DNA from 3 places in the Mesorhizobium sp. B1-1-1 genome. Region 3 is predicted to be linked to each of the others. Evidence: riboswitches for the same ligand, from Rfam matches in the RefSeq annotation. Region 3 holds a riboswitch; each other region holds the start of a gene.
What was found. Region 3 has a riboswitch for cobalamin ahead of FJ986_RS01470 (ABC transporter ATP-binding protein). Riboswitches for the same ligand answer to the same signal wherever they lie in the genome.
Positions count from the first base shown of each region.

Region 1: it holds a riboswitch for cobalamin, as region 3 does, so the genes downstream of both, bluB (5,6-dimethylbenzimidazole synthase) here and FJ986_RS01470 (ABC transporter ATP-binding protein) in region 3, are expected to answer to the same signal.
Region 2: it holds a riboswitch for cobalamin, as region 3 does, so the genes downstream of both, FJ986_RS17735 (CbtB domain-containing protein) here and FJ986_RS01470 (ABC transporter ATP-binding protein) in region 3, are expected to answer to the same signal.

Region 1 is NZ_VFWW01000007.1:131,957-136,035, reverse strand. Features, by position in the region: gene ribB (3,4-dihydroxy-2-butanone-4-phosphate synthase) at 1-46, shown strand, start outside; gene FJ986_RS15960 (MFS transporter) at 97-1,320, opposite strand; gene FJ986_RS15955 (TetR/AcrR family transcriptional regulator) at 1,441-2,046, shown strand; gene bluB (5,6-dimethylbenzimidazole synthase) at 2,092-2,844, opposite strand; cobalamin riboswitch at 2,893-3,073, opposite strand; gene FJ986_RS15945 (histone deacetylase family protein) at 3,195-4,079, shown strand, end outside.
Region 2 is NZ_VFWW01000008.1:72,416-76,494, reverse strand. Features, by position in the region: gene FJ986_RS17745 (MFS transporter) at 1-180, shown strand, start outside; gene FJ986_RS17740 (aromatic ring-hydroxylating dioxygenase subunit alpha) at 184-1,353, opposite strand; cobalamin riboswitch at 1,487-1,683, shown strand; gene FJ986_RS17735 (CbtB domain-containing protein) at 1,719-1,898, shown strand; gene FJ986_RS17730 (CbtA family protein) at 1,914-2,711, shown strand; gene cobU (bifunctional adenosylcobinamide kinase/adenosylcobinamide-phosphate guanylyltransferase) at 2,704-3,219, shown strand; gene cobO (cob(I)yrinic acid a,c-diamide adenosyltransferase) at 3,221-3,835, shown strand.
Region 3 is NZ_VFWW01000001.1:287,210-291,288, reverse strand. Features, by position in the region: gene FJ986_RS01480 (iron ABC transporter permease) at 1-403, opposite strand, end outside; gene FJ986_RS01475 (ABC transporter substrate-binding protein) at 412-1,359, opposite strand; gene FJ986_RS01470 (ABC transporter ATP-binding protein) at 1,399-2,187, opposite strand; cobalamin riboswitch at 2,444-2,653, opposite strand; gene FJ986_RS01465 (LacI family DNA-binding transcriptional regulator) at 2,716-3,741, opposite strand; gene FJ986_RS01460 (Gfo/Idh/MocA family oxidoreductase) at 3,923-4,079, shown strand, end outside.

The DNA of each region.
Region 1 (4,079 bases), on a different contig from region 3:
CCTCGAAGGTTTTGGCATCCACATCGCCAAGACCGAGATTCTCTAGGTTCGACGGCGGCAATAGCGTCCGATCCGCTGAACCGGACGCGTCATGGTTCATTCCGCGGCAGCGACGGCCGCTTCACACCCATCCAACTCGCATTTGTGAGTGGCAAGACTGCGCTGGCCGAGCAGCACCGTGACCAGCGCGATGCCGCCCGCGACCACCGAGACCCAGAACCCGTTCTGGGCGCCGAACGCATCCACCACCGCGCCGGCGGCGAAAGAGCCCAGCGCCATGCCGATGCCGATTCCCGTTGTCACCCAGGTAATGCCCTCGGTCAGCATCGCTTCCGGCACATGCCGTTCGATCAGGCCGAATGCCGTGATGAAAGTCGGCGAGATCGCCACGCCGCTGATGAAGACGGTCAGCGCCAAAATCGGCACGCTGTCGGCGGTGAGCGGCAAAATCGTGCTGACTGCGATGATGGCGACCGCGACGGTCAGCTGGCGCTGTAGCGGCGTCTTGAGGTTGAGCGCGCCGACCACGATGCCCAACACGAACGATCCCAGCGCATAGACGCCGATCACCAGGCTTGCGGCACCGGCTTGGCCGAACTCCTTGGTGATCGCCACCGTGCTCACTTCCGTCGTCGCGAAGGTCGCGCCGATGAAGATTAGGGCGAAGGTGATGATCTGTACCGGCCGCAGGCGGATTGCCGAGCCAGTCGAACCATGGTCCACCGGCCGCACTTTCGGCTCCGTCGATCGCTGCAGGATGAATGCTATCGAGCCCAAAGCGAGAAACAACGTGCTCGCCAGCATGCCTGCTTCCGGAAACAGCGCCGCACTGAGGCCCACCGACAGCGACGCGCCGGCGATATAGACCAGCTCGTCGGCCGCCGATTCGAAGGCGAAGGCGGTGTTCATCTCCGGCCGGCCGCGAAAAAGCTCGGTCCAGCGCGCGCGCACCATTGCCGGCATGCTGGGCATGGCCGCTGCCAGCAGCGCCGACACGAACATTGTCCATACCGGCCAATCCTGGTTGGCCGACGCAATCAGCAGCAGGAATGCCAGCACGGAGATGATGGTGGTGGGCACGACGATCCATGTCTGGCCGAGGCGGTCTACCAGCCTGGAGATCTGCGGCGCCAGGAAAGCGTTGGCCAGCGCGAATGTCGCCGAGACGGCACCCGCCAGCCAGTATTCGCCACGCGTCTGCGACAGCATCGCCACGATGCCGATCGGCGCCATGGCGATCGGCAGGCGCGCCATGAAGCCTGCAGCGGCAAAGCCCTTGGCGCCAGGGGCTCGAAAGATCTCGGAATAGGGGTTCTGCATGATCCGTTCCTCGACAAAAGGCGATTCGGAAATTACATACGATGCGTATGAATACTAAATAGATCATACGTCGCGTATGTCAATTGGCATACGTGACGTATGTAGATAAGGCCAGAAGAGATGCACAAGCCCCGCAGGGAAATGATCGCCGAAACGCGCGCCAAATTGATTGCCGCGGCCCGGCATGCGTTCGGAACGATCGGTTATGCCGAGGCATCGATGGATGATTTCACCGCATCGGCAGGGCTGACGCGCGGTGCGCTCTATCATCATTTCGGGGACAAGAAGGGGCTTTTGCAGGCGGTCATCGCCGAGATAGACGCCGAGATGGCGGCACGGGTGAATGAGGTTGCAGCGAAAGCACCGACCCGCTGGCAAAGCTTCGTCGACGAATGCACGAGCTACATCGAAATGGCGCTGGAGCCGGAAATCCAGCGCATCATGTTTCGGGACGGTCCGGCCGTGCTGGGGGATCCCGCGCAATGGCCGAACGCCAATGCCTGCGTCGCGTCGATGACCGATCACCTGACGACGCTGCAGGGCGACGGGGTGGTTGTCCCGGGCGTAGACCCCGAGACCGCGGCACGGCTGATCAACGGGGCGAGCAGCCAGGCGGCGCAGCGGATCGCCAATTCGAACGACCCGGAAGCGACGTCGAAGACCGTGGTGGCGGCATTCAAGCAACTGCTCGAAGGATTGTTGAGGAAGGATGCCGGAGCCGCCTGACGACGGCAGGCCGCCGGCAGCGCGCTGCGCATGCCGTATCGGCAATCAAATCAAGGGTTTGTCAGACTTTTCGCATGTTGCCGCCTTGAGGCGTGCGATCGTTGATTTGAGCGGAACTTCGCCCTGTCCGCAAAACGTCTCGCTCATGATCAGCTCGGGCAGCGGCAGCCGCCGCCCCCAGCCATGTGTTTCGAGGTCCGGTTTCGGCGCGAACTCCGAGACACGGCCGACACAGAGATAGGCCACCGGCGTCACATGCTCGGGAATCGACAGAAGGCCTTTCAACGCCTGCGCCTCGATAATGCTGACCCAGCCAACGCCGACGCCTTCGGCGCGCGCCGCCAGCCAGAAATTCTGCACCGCGCAGACCGTGCTGTAGAGATCCATCTCGGGATTGTGCCAGCGTCCCAGCGGCGAACCCTGTGAGCGTCGGCGGTCGCAGGTGATACAGATATTGAGCGCGCTTTCGCAGATGCCTTCCAGCTTGAGCTTGCGGTAGAGCGCCCGCCGCTCTTCCTCGATCGCCGGCAATTCCTGCTCGCGCGCCGCGAGGAACAGGTCGCGCACCTGTTCCCGTCGTTCGGTGCCACGAATGACGATGAAATTCCATGGCTGCATGAAGCCGACCGATGGCGCGTGATGGGCGGCAAGCAGCAGCCGCGCCAAGACCTCGTCGTCGACGGCCTCTGATGTAAAATGGCTGCGGACATCGCGCCGCGTGAACATGGCGCGGTAGACCGCATCGCGCGCCATCTGGTCGAATCCGTCACCCACGGGGATGGTCATATTGTCCGGCATCGCTTGTCCCCTTGCGATTGCAATCAACTGCCGTCCGCCTGACCATGCGGATGACGATGCCTGCCAGGCCGGTCTTCTGGCTCGGGATCAACCCGCATCCGGCGCCTTCCCGTCATCGACAGTGGCATTTACCGGCGCGGTCCCCCTTACAGCGTTGGGCACGCCACGGTATCAAACCGTGTTCCCGATTCTCCCGCTCGCGGCGGGCACCAGGCAGTGGCGGGGACTTTACGACGAAGCCCCTGCGCCGCCAATCCCCGCGGCGACGCGAACGGACGCAAGCGCGATTTTCCCCAACCATCAGGCCGCAACGCATGGCCATCGCCGCGCCGGGGCACTAGATAGGGAGCATGGCCACTCGTCTCTACACCCATCCGATCTTCCTCGAGCACATCACGCCACCCGGCCATCCGGAGCGGCCGGACCGCTTGCGCGCCATTGAGCGCGTGCTCGACGACGAGGCTTTTGCCGCGCTCGACCGCCTCGAGGCGCCACAAGGCGATGAGGCCACCATTCTCTACGCGCATCCCGAGGATTTCGTCGAGCGGGTACGCGCCGCCATTCCCGAGACGGGCATCGCCCGCATCGATGCCGACACAACGGCCAGCCCGAAGAGCTGGCAGGCGGCGATCACCGCGATCGGAGCCGCCAACGCCGCCGTCGACGACGTCTTTGCCGGCAGGGCAGACAACGTTTTCGTCGCCGCCCGGCCGCCCGGCCATCATGCCGAGAAAGCGACCGCGATGGGCTTCTGCCTGTTCAACACGGCGGCCATCGCCGCACGTTATGCACAGCGCAAACACGATATCGAACGTGTCGCCATCGTCGACTGGGACGTGCATCACGGCAACGGCACGCAGGATGTTTTCTGGGACGATCCGTCCGTGCTTTATTGCTCGACGCACCAGATGCCGCTCTACCCCGGCACCGGAGCAAAGAACGAAACCGGCGCCGGCAACATCGTCAACGCGCCGCTTGCGCCGCAGACCGGCAGCGAGGCGTTCCGCGATGCCTTCCTGTCGCGCGTGCTGCCCTCGCTCGACAATTTTGCACCCGACCTGATCATTATTTCGGCCGGCTTCGATGCGCATCATCGCGACCCGCTGGCCGAGATCAACCTGACCGAGGATGATTTCGACTGGGCGACCGGCCAACTCATGCAGCGCGCGGCGCGCCACAGCGGCAACCGGCTCGTCAGCCTGCTCGAGGGCGGCTACGATCTGCAAGGATTGGCA
Region 2 (4,079 bases), on a different contig from region 3:
GAGCGGGCGCAGATGGCTGCGGTCTACCGCACTTATCTCGACTTTTCCGAACTGACGCCGCCGCTGGTCTACTCGGTGGTGCTGGCCTTTTTCGGACTGGGCTCGGTTTTCGTCACGCTCGGCCTGCTTGCGGCGGTCTGCGGTTATGTCACCTGGCGGTATCTGCCGAAGTCGCTGTGAAGCTTACGGCACAAGCGCAGCATGTCGTTCGCGTACCCAATCGTGGAAGCGGTGGAGGTCGTACTCCTCCGGCATCAGCACGCCGGCCTTATGGCGCATGGAGCGCAGCCCTTTCTGGTTGACCTCGCAGATCGCGGCATCCTCCTCCAGCACCTGGGTGCCGAAGCCGACGATGTTGTCGATGTCGGTGGCGGCGAGCGCGTCAGGCGCGAACAGCCATTCGGCGGTCAATTCGGTCTGCTCGGGGCCAAGCGGCACCAGCCGTACGGACCTGACATAGTCGACGTGGCCGACGATGAACATCGAGGGCAGGCTGGTGGCGTAGGTCTGGCCGGCGGCGTGCTCGGCCGGCGTCAGGCCCGAAAAGACCGGCCCATGCGCCTGGCCGTCACGTGACCATGTTTCGGCACCCGCCCGCAGCCCGCCGGAAAATTCCGGCGCGTCATTGTCGGCATGGCGGGTCCATTCGGGGTCGTCATGCCGGCCCATCAGGCCGCGACCATAGATCGGCACCAGCCGCGACAGGTCCTTGTGGACGCCGGGGCAATGCAGGCATTCGTTGAAGTTTTCCCAGAAGATCTTCCAGTTGCAGTTCATCACCTTGCGCAGCACATGGCCCGATACCAGCGATTCCAGCGGCCAGTTGCCGAGATCGCCTGAGGCCGGGTCGAAGGATGAGTGCGCCGAGCCGGCGGCATCTTCCGCGAGATTGACGAAGACGAAGCCGCGCCAGACCGACAGCGCGACGCGATAGAGCGGATGGTCCGCCTTGTCGAAACCTTCGGGCAGCGTTTTCGATGGCACGCGCACGAGATCGCCGCGCAGCGAATAGGACCATGCGTGGTAGGGGCAGGTGATCAGCCGCGCCTTCAGCCGGCCCTCGCGTTCCTGGCAAAGCTGCGAGCCGCGATGCCGGCAGGTGTTGTGGAAGGCGCGCAGTTCGCCGGTATCGTCACGCAGCACGACGATCTCCTGGGTGCCGACGCGGAAGGTGCGGAAAGCCAGCGGTTGGGCGAGATCAGCTTCACGGCAGACGAGCAGCCAGTTCCTGTACCAGATGGCGTCGAGGTCGCGCTGGTAGGCCGCCGCATCCCAATAGGCCGACGACGGCAATGTCGGCTCGGCCCGGGTGAGGCCGTTATAGGGGGCGTGCTGGCTCTGGACGGGCTGCATGGCTGGCCTCCTGTGAGATGGCAGCCGACACCCGGCCACGGAAATTGTCAATTGCAGCGGAGCAAGCGGCCGGACGGCGCTAAAGCGCTTGTCGCCGTCGGAATTTGGTTTGCCGGATGCGGCGATTTTCCTTATAGTCACCTTCGTCGTCGGTTCCGATTGGAGCCAAGAGGGAATGCGGTGCGGGCAGATTTGTTGCCCAATGCCGTGGCTGCCCCCGCAACTGTGTGCGGTAGTCCTCTCCATATGCCACTGAAGATTTTCTTCGGGAAGGTGGGGAAGGGCGCTGATCCGCGAGCCAGGAGACCTGCCGGCGACAGGAAACTGACTTCGATGCCCTCGGGTGGAGGGTGAAAGGACAAGACATGAATACCGCTTCCGTCTCCCTCGGCGCCTCCATCTCCTCGCAGTCGCGCCTCCTGCAGCTCGCGCTCGCGGCGCTGCTCGGCGTTTTCGTCGTAGGCTTTGTCGGTTTCTCGCATATCGACGCGGTCCACAATGCCGCGCACGACTATCGCCACTCGATGGCGTTTCCCTGCCACTGATAGGGATTTGACATCATGAACCTGTTTCGCAACGTCGTGTTCATCGCGGCGATCGCAGGGCTCGTGGCAGGTGTCGTTCTCGCCTGCATGCAGGCCTATGCCACCGTGCCGTTGATCCTGAAGGCGGAAGTCTACGAACAGGCCGGCGGCGGCCACCACCACGACCATACCGCACCGGCCCCGACCGACAACAACGCCATGAACTCTGCCGCCCCGGCGGGCAATGCCATGAGCTCCGCCGCGCCGGCAGCCGCTGAAGCTGTTCCGGCTGAAGAGGAAGGCTGGGCGCCGGCCGACGGCTTCGAGCGCTTCGCCTTCAGCGTGCTTGCCAACATCGTCACCGGCATCGGCTTCGCGCTGGTCCTGGTCGCGGTTTCGGAATTCGCCGGCGGCATCGGCAACTGGCGCCAGGGCGTGTTCTGGGGACTGGCCGGCTTTGCCGTGTTCACGCTGGCGCCGGGCCTCGGCCTGCCGCCGGAACTGCCGGCCATGCCTGCCGCCGAGCTTCTGCCACGCCAGACATGGTGGACGGCGACGGTGGCGGCGACGGCGATCGGCCTTGCCCTGATCGCCTTCCGCAAATCACTGCCGCTGGCGATTCTGGGCGTGGTGTTGATCGTCGCGCCGCATATTGTCGGCGCGCCGCAGCCGGACAGTTTCGAGACGCCGATTCCGGAAGGCCTGCACCATCAGTTCGTGGTGGCGGTAACCGTAACCAACCTGGTGTTCTGGCTCGTGCTCGGCGCTGTCGTCGGCGTGGTGCGCGGACGCTTCACCGGCAGCGCGACGAGCCTGCGCGACAGCTTTGCCTGATCGCGGAAGACTGACCTTCATCATCGGCGGTGCGCGCTCCGGCAAGAGCGCGCACGCCGAAACGCTGATGACGGCCTTGCCTTCGCCATGGACCTACATCGCCACGGCGCAAGCCTATGACGACGAGATGCGGCAGCGCATCGCGTTGCACCGGTCGCGGCGCAGCGAGGGCTGGACGACCATCGATGCACCGCTTGGCCTTGTCGGTGCACTCGAGGCCCTACCGGAGGACCAGCCGGTCCTTGTCGACTGCCTGACGCTCTGGCTGACCAATCACATGCTGGCCGATCATGATGTAGAGGCCGAATGTCGGCGGCTGGCTGACATGCTGTCGCGGCCGCGCGGACCCTGGTTCGTGGTATCCAACGAGGTCGGGCAAGGCATCGTGCCCGACAATGCGCTGGGGCGCCGGTTCCGCGACGCCGCCGGCCGGCTCAACCAGCAGGTCGCGGCGATTGCCGAGACCGTGCTTTTGATGGTGGCGGGGCTGCCGCTCAAGGTGAAGTGACATGACCGACATCGACGAAAAGGACGAAGAGCGCCACCGCGCCAAGATGGCCAAGCGCAAGGCGGTCCAAGACGCCGAGGTGGCGAGCAAGACGGTCGAAAAGGGGCTGCTGATCGTCAACACCGGCCCGGGCAAAGGCAAGACCACGGCTGCCTTTGGCCTGGCGCTGCGGATGCTCGGCTACGGCAAGCGCGTCGGCGTCGTCCAGTTCATCAAGGGCAAATGGCATACGGGTGAGAAGGAGGCCTTCGCCGCCTTCGGCGACCGCGTCGTCTGGCACGCGATGGGCGAGGGGTTCACCTGGGAGACACAGGATCTGAAGCGCGACATCGCGGCGGCCGAGGCCGCCTGGGCCAAGGCGCTGGAGCTGATGGCCGATCCGTCGATCAGTCTCGTCGTGCTCGACGAACTCAACATCGCGCTGCGCTACGAGTATCTCGATCTGGACAAGGTGGTTGTCGCGCTGAAAGCGCGCCGCGAGGGCCTGCATGTCGTCGTCACCGGTCGCAACGCCAAGCCGGCGCTGGTCGAGGCGGCCGACCTGGTGACCGAGATGGGGCTGACCAAGCACCATTTCGCGGCGGGCGTGAAGGCGCAGCAGGGGGTGGAGTTTTGAGAGCTGTTGTCCCCTTTTGTGGATGAGCATTCAAGTCTGGTCGCCAAACGCTTCCAGCAGGGCTCACTTCCTTTCCCTCCGGAGGGGGGAAAGGTGGCGCTGCGAAGCAGCGACGGATTGGGGGAAGGCGGTTATCGAACGCGCGGTCCGCAGACAGGCAGGCGCAACCCGGCGGGTGCGAGAAACGCGACTGCCGAGCTCGTCGACCCCCACTCCGTCTCGGCTCGCCGAGCCACCTCTCCCC
Region 3 (4,079 bases):
CGCCGGTGAACGCGGCGATCGGTAGCGTCCAGATCCCGAAACTGTCGCCGAAGACGGTGATGACGGAGACAGCGCCGGCGGCGGCTCCCGACGAGAGGCCGAACAGGAACGGATCGGCAAGATCGTTGCGCGTCACCGTCTGCAACAGCGCGCCGACCACGCCCAGGCCGCCGCCGAGACAGATGGCCAGGATGGTGCGCGGCAATCTGAGGTCGACGACGATCCTGCCGACCGGGCCGGACACGTCATGCCCCTTCAATCCGATCGCATGGCCAAGTGCTGCAACGACGTCGCCCAGCGGGATCATCGTCGAACCATAGGCGATCGATAGCAGCGCGAGCGCGGCCATAGCCAACGCGGCCGCCGTCATGGCCAATACGAATGCCTTGTGCCGCAAAGTCATGTTCCCGGTTAAAACGCTTCCGGATGCATCGCCCTGGCAATCTTGCCGATCGCGTCGATATTGGCCGGCCCGGGTGTCAGTTCGGCATAGCGAAGCGCCACGAAGCGTTCGTTCCTGACCGCGTCCGTCTCCTTCATTGCCGGATGCGCTTTCAGGAAATCGAGCAGCTTCCGGTAGCCGCCGCCATCCTGATAGTCGAGCAGGATGAGGAATTGCGGATTGCGCGAGGCCACCGTCTCCCAATCCGTGTTGCCCCAGCTGGTGTCCATGTCGGCCATGATGTTGTCGCCGCCGGCCGCGGAAATCATGGCGTTGGGAATGGCGAACTTGCCTGATGTGAACGGCTTGTCCTCGCCGGAATCATAGAGGAACACGCGCGTTCCCCTGCGGGCGCCGACCTTGGCCGTGATTTCGGCGAGCTGCGCCTTCCAGCCGGAGACGAGCTTATCCGCTTCGGCCTCCTTGCCGAAGATCTTGCCCAGCTTCTCGACATCGCCATAGAGCAGGTCCATCGAAGCGGCGGGGCGGTTCTTGTCGAGATGGACGCAGCTTTCCGTCAGCACCAGGGTCTTGATGCCGTGTTGCGCCAGCGTATCGGGCGTCACCTCGCCGCCCGGCTTCATGCCGTAGTACCAACCGGCGAAGAAGAAGTCGGGCTCGACAGCGACCAGGTTTTCCAGCGTCGGATATTTGGGCGCCAGTTCCGGGATCGAGCCTTGCTCGGCCTTAAATTCGGGGCCGACCTTGTACCATCCGGTGATGCCGGTCAGGCCGACGATCGACGGCTGCAGCTTCAGGGCGAAGGCCATCTCGGCCATGTTGAGATCGTGAATGACAGCGCGCTTTGGAGGCGCGTCGAAGGTCAGCGACTTGCCGCAGCTGTCGACCGTCACCGGAAAGGCGAAGGCCGTAGAGGCCAGCAGGGAGAAGGCAAGAGATACGGCAAGGCGTTTCACGGATGTTGCTCCTTCGTTGCACGGGAATTGGATCTGCGCTCACGAAGATGGCGCGGCACGGTTCGGAACCTCGAACACCGTCAGCTCGCGGTCCTCCGTCGGGTGGCGCAACCTAAAGACGTCGACACCGAAGATCTCGCGGATCAGCTGCTGAGTGAGTGCTTCGCGTGGCGGCGCCAGCACATGCAACCGGCCATGGCTCATCACCGCGACCCTGGTGGCGAAAGGCGTCACCAGCGCCAGATCGTGCAGCACCGCGATCACGGTCATGCCGAGGCCTGCAACCAGTTCGAGCAACTCGCTGCGCGCCCGCGGGTCGAGATGGTTGGTCGGCTCGTCGAGGAACAGGATCTTCGGCTCCTGTGCGATGGCGCGGGCAAGCTGGGCGCGCTGGCGCTCGCCGCCCGACAGCGAGCCGATGGTGCGGCCAAGCAGCGGCAACAGCCCGGTCCGGCGCAGCGCCTCGACGACAATGTCGCGTTCCTCGCTCCTGTGCCTGCGGCCGGTATGCGGAACCCGGCCGAGCTCGACATAATCGATCACCGCCAGCCGTGGATCCGGTTGATCGGTCTGGCCGACGACGGCGATGTGCAGCGCCCGCTCGGCGGTCGAAATCCTGTCCAGCAGGCGCCCGGTGAGCTTCACTTCGCCCGAACTCGGCCGCAGCATGCCCGACAGCATGCGCAGCAATGTCGTCTTGCCGGCGCCGTTGGGACCGATGATGGCGAGACGGTCGCCCGCCGCCACCGAAAGGCTGACCGGATGCACCAGATGCAGGCCATCCGCCGCCGCGGCCAGGTCGCGGGCCTCGAGAAGCGGCGCGGTCATGGGCAATTCCTTGCAGGGCCTGCCGGAATACGGGCCAGCGTCTTGCTTGCCAATCCTGCCGGACGCTGGCCTGAATTCACCTCGGTGGCGATATCGCGGCAAAGCGTGCACACGATGATGCGATGCATGGGAATGCAGTGAATGCGATCGATGGAGCCGTCCAACTTCCGTCACTTTCAAAAATGGCGACGGAAGGAAGCTGGCTTGAACCGGTCGACAAGACCGAACCCCGCGTCTCCTCCCGGCACACCCCGTCCGGTCAACCCATGCAGATGGCAGGTCTCCTGGCTCGCGGGTCGTTGCGCCATCCTGCCTTCCCAGCCTTGCCGGCCAGTGGCTTCTCGGATTTTGCTCGCCGCTTACAGTTGCGGGGGCAGCCATGGCTTCGACCCGAAAAACGGGCCTCACCATGTTCCCTTTTCACCCCTCGCCTTGCGGCGCGGGGACCATCACGAGTCGCAGCCTAGGATGCAGGCAGCGTCGAGGCAAGGTCGATGTATGTTCTGTTATAACGATACAAACGTGTGGTCAATCACTATCGCGCGCCACCAGTTCCAGCGGCCAGACCTCGCGAATGATCTCTGGCCCTTTCGCGCCGGCGAAAGCCGGGAGCGAGGCGAGCAGGATTTCGCCGAGCCGCCGCCCCATCGGGTCAAGGCTCGGACGAAAGCCGGTCAGCGCCGGCGAGAAATAACGGCAGAGCGGCGTGTCGACGATGACGATCACCGCGACATCCTGCCCGGGCTTGATCCCCATTTCGGCGAGCGCTTTGCAGCCGCCGAGCGCCATCGAGTCGTTGTTGAAGATAATCGCGGTCGGCGGATCCTTCGACCGCATGACTTGCGGTGTCACCGCGTAGCCACCGGCTTCGTTGATAAAACCGTCCACAATCAGGCCGGGATCGACTTCGATGCCGTGCCGCCGCAGCGCCTTGCAATAACCCTCCAGAAACAGATAACCGAAATTCAGGTCAAGCGACGGCCGGATGGCGGCGATGCGGCGGTGGCCACGCGCAACCAGCCGGTCGACCGCATCGGCGCCCGCCTTCTCGAAATCCAGATCCAGAGAGGGATAGCTGTCGTCGCCGGACCGGCTTCGGCCGAGCGTCGCGAAGGGAAAGCCGGCCTTGCTCAGATAGTCGATGCGATCGTCCTCGCGCCGCGTCCAGGCCAGTACGACGGCATCGGCACGACGCGTCTCGACGACGCGGCGCAGCCGCTCCTGTTGATAATCCGCCGGCGCGCCCATGACGATGATCAGGTCCAGCCCGCACTCGGCCAATGTCGCTTGCAGTCCGGTGAGGAACGGAATGAAGAACGGCTCGCCATACTGCTGGTCGCCCGGATGCGGCTGCAGCATGAAAGCCACGGCATGGGTGGTGCCGCGGCGTAGGTTCCTGCCCGAGTGGTTCGGTGAATAATTGAGCTTCCGGGCCGCCTCGAGCACGCGCTGGCGTGTCTCGGCGTTCACGTCGGCGCGCCCGTTAAGCGCGCGCGAGACTGTACCGATCGAAATGTTCAGGTGCCGCGCAAGATCGTGAATGCTGGACGCCAAGACCTCCCCCTCCTGCTTCTGGCTAGCACCAGCCGGTCGTGCGGCCAAGGCGTTTCAGAGCCGACGGTACAAATCCGATTGACAATATATGCCATCGGGTGTGTCATCGTAAACGTTTACGGAAGTCATTTACGGACTGCCGTGGGTGCCAGCCAGGAGGGGTTGGCCGGAGGAGCGCTGGATGATGCACGTCGTCCTGGTCGGGTGCGGAGCCATGAGCAAAACCTGGCTCGAGGCCATCAGCCAATCCCCTGCCGTCAAGATCGTCGGTCTCGTCGACCTCGACGCCGACAGGGCGCGCCAGCGGGCACGCGAATACGACCTCGCCGGGGTCGCGA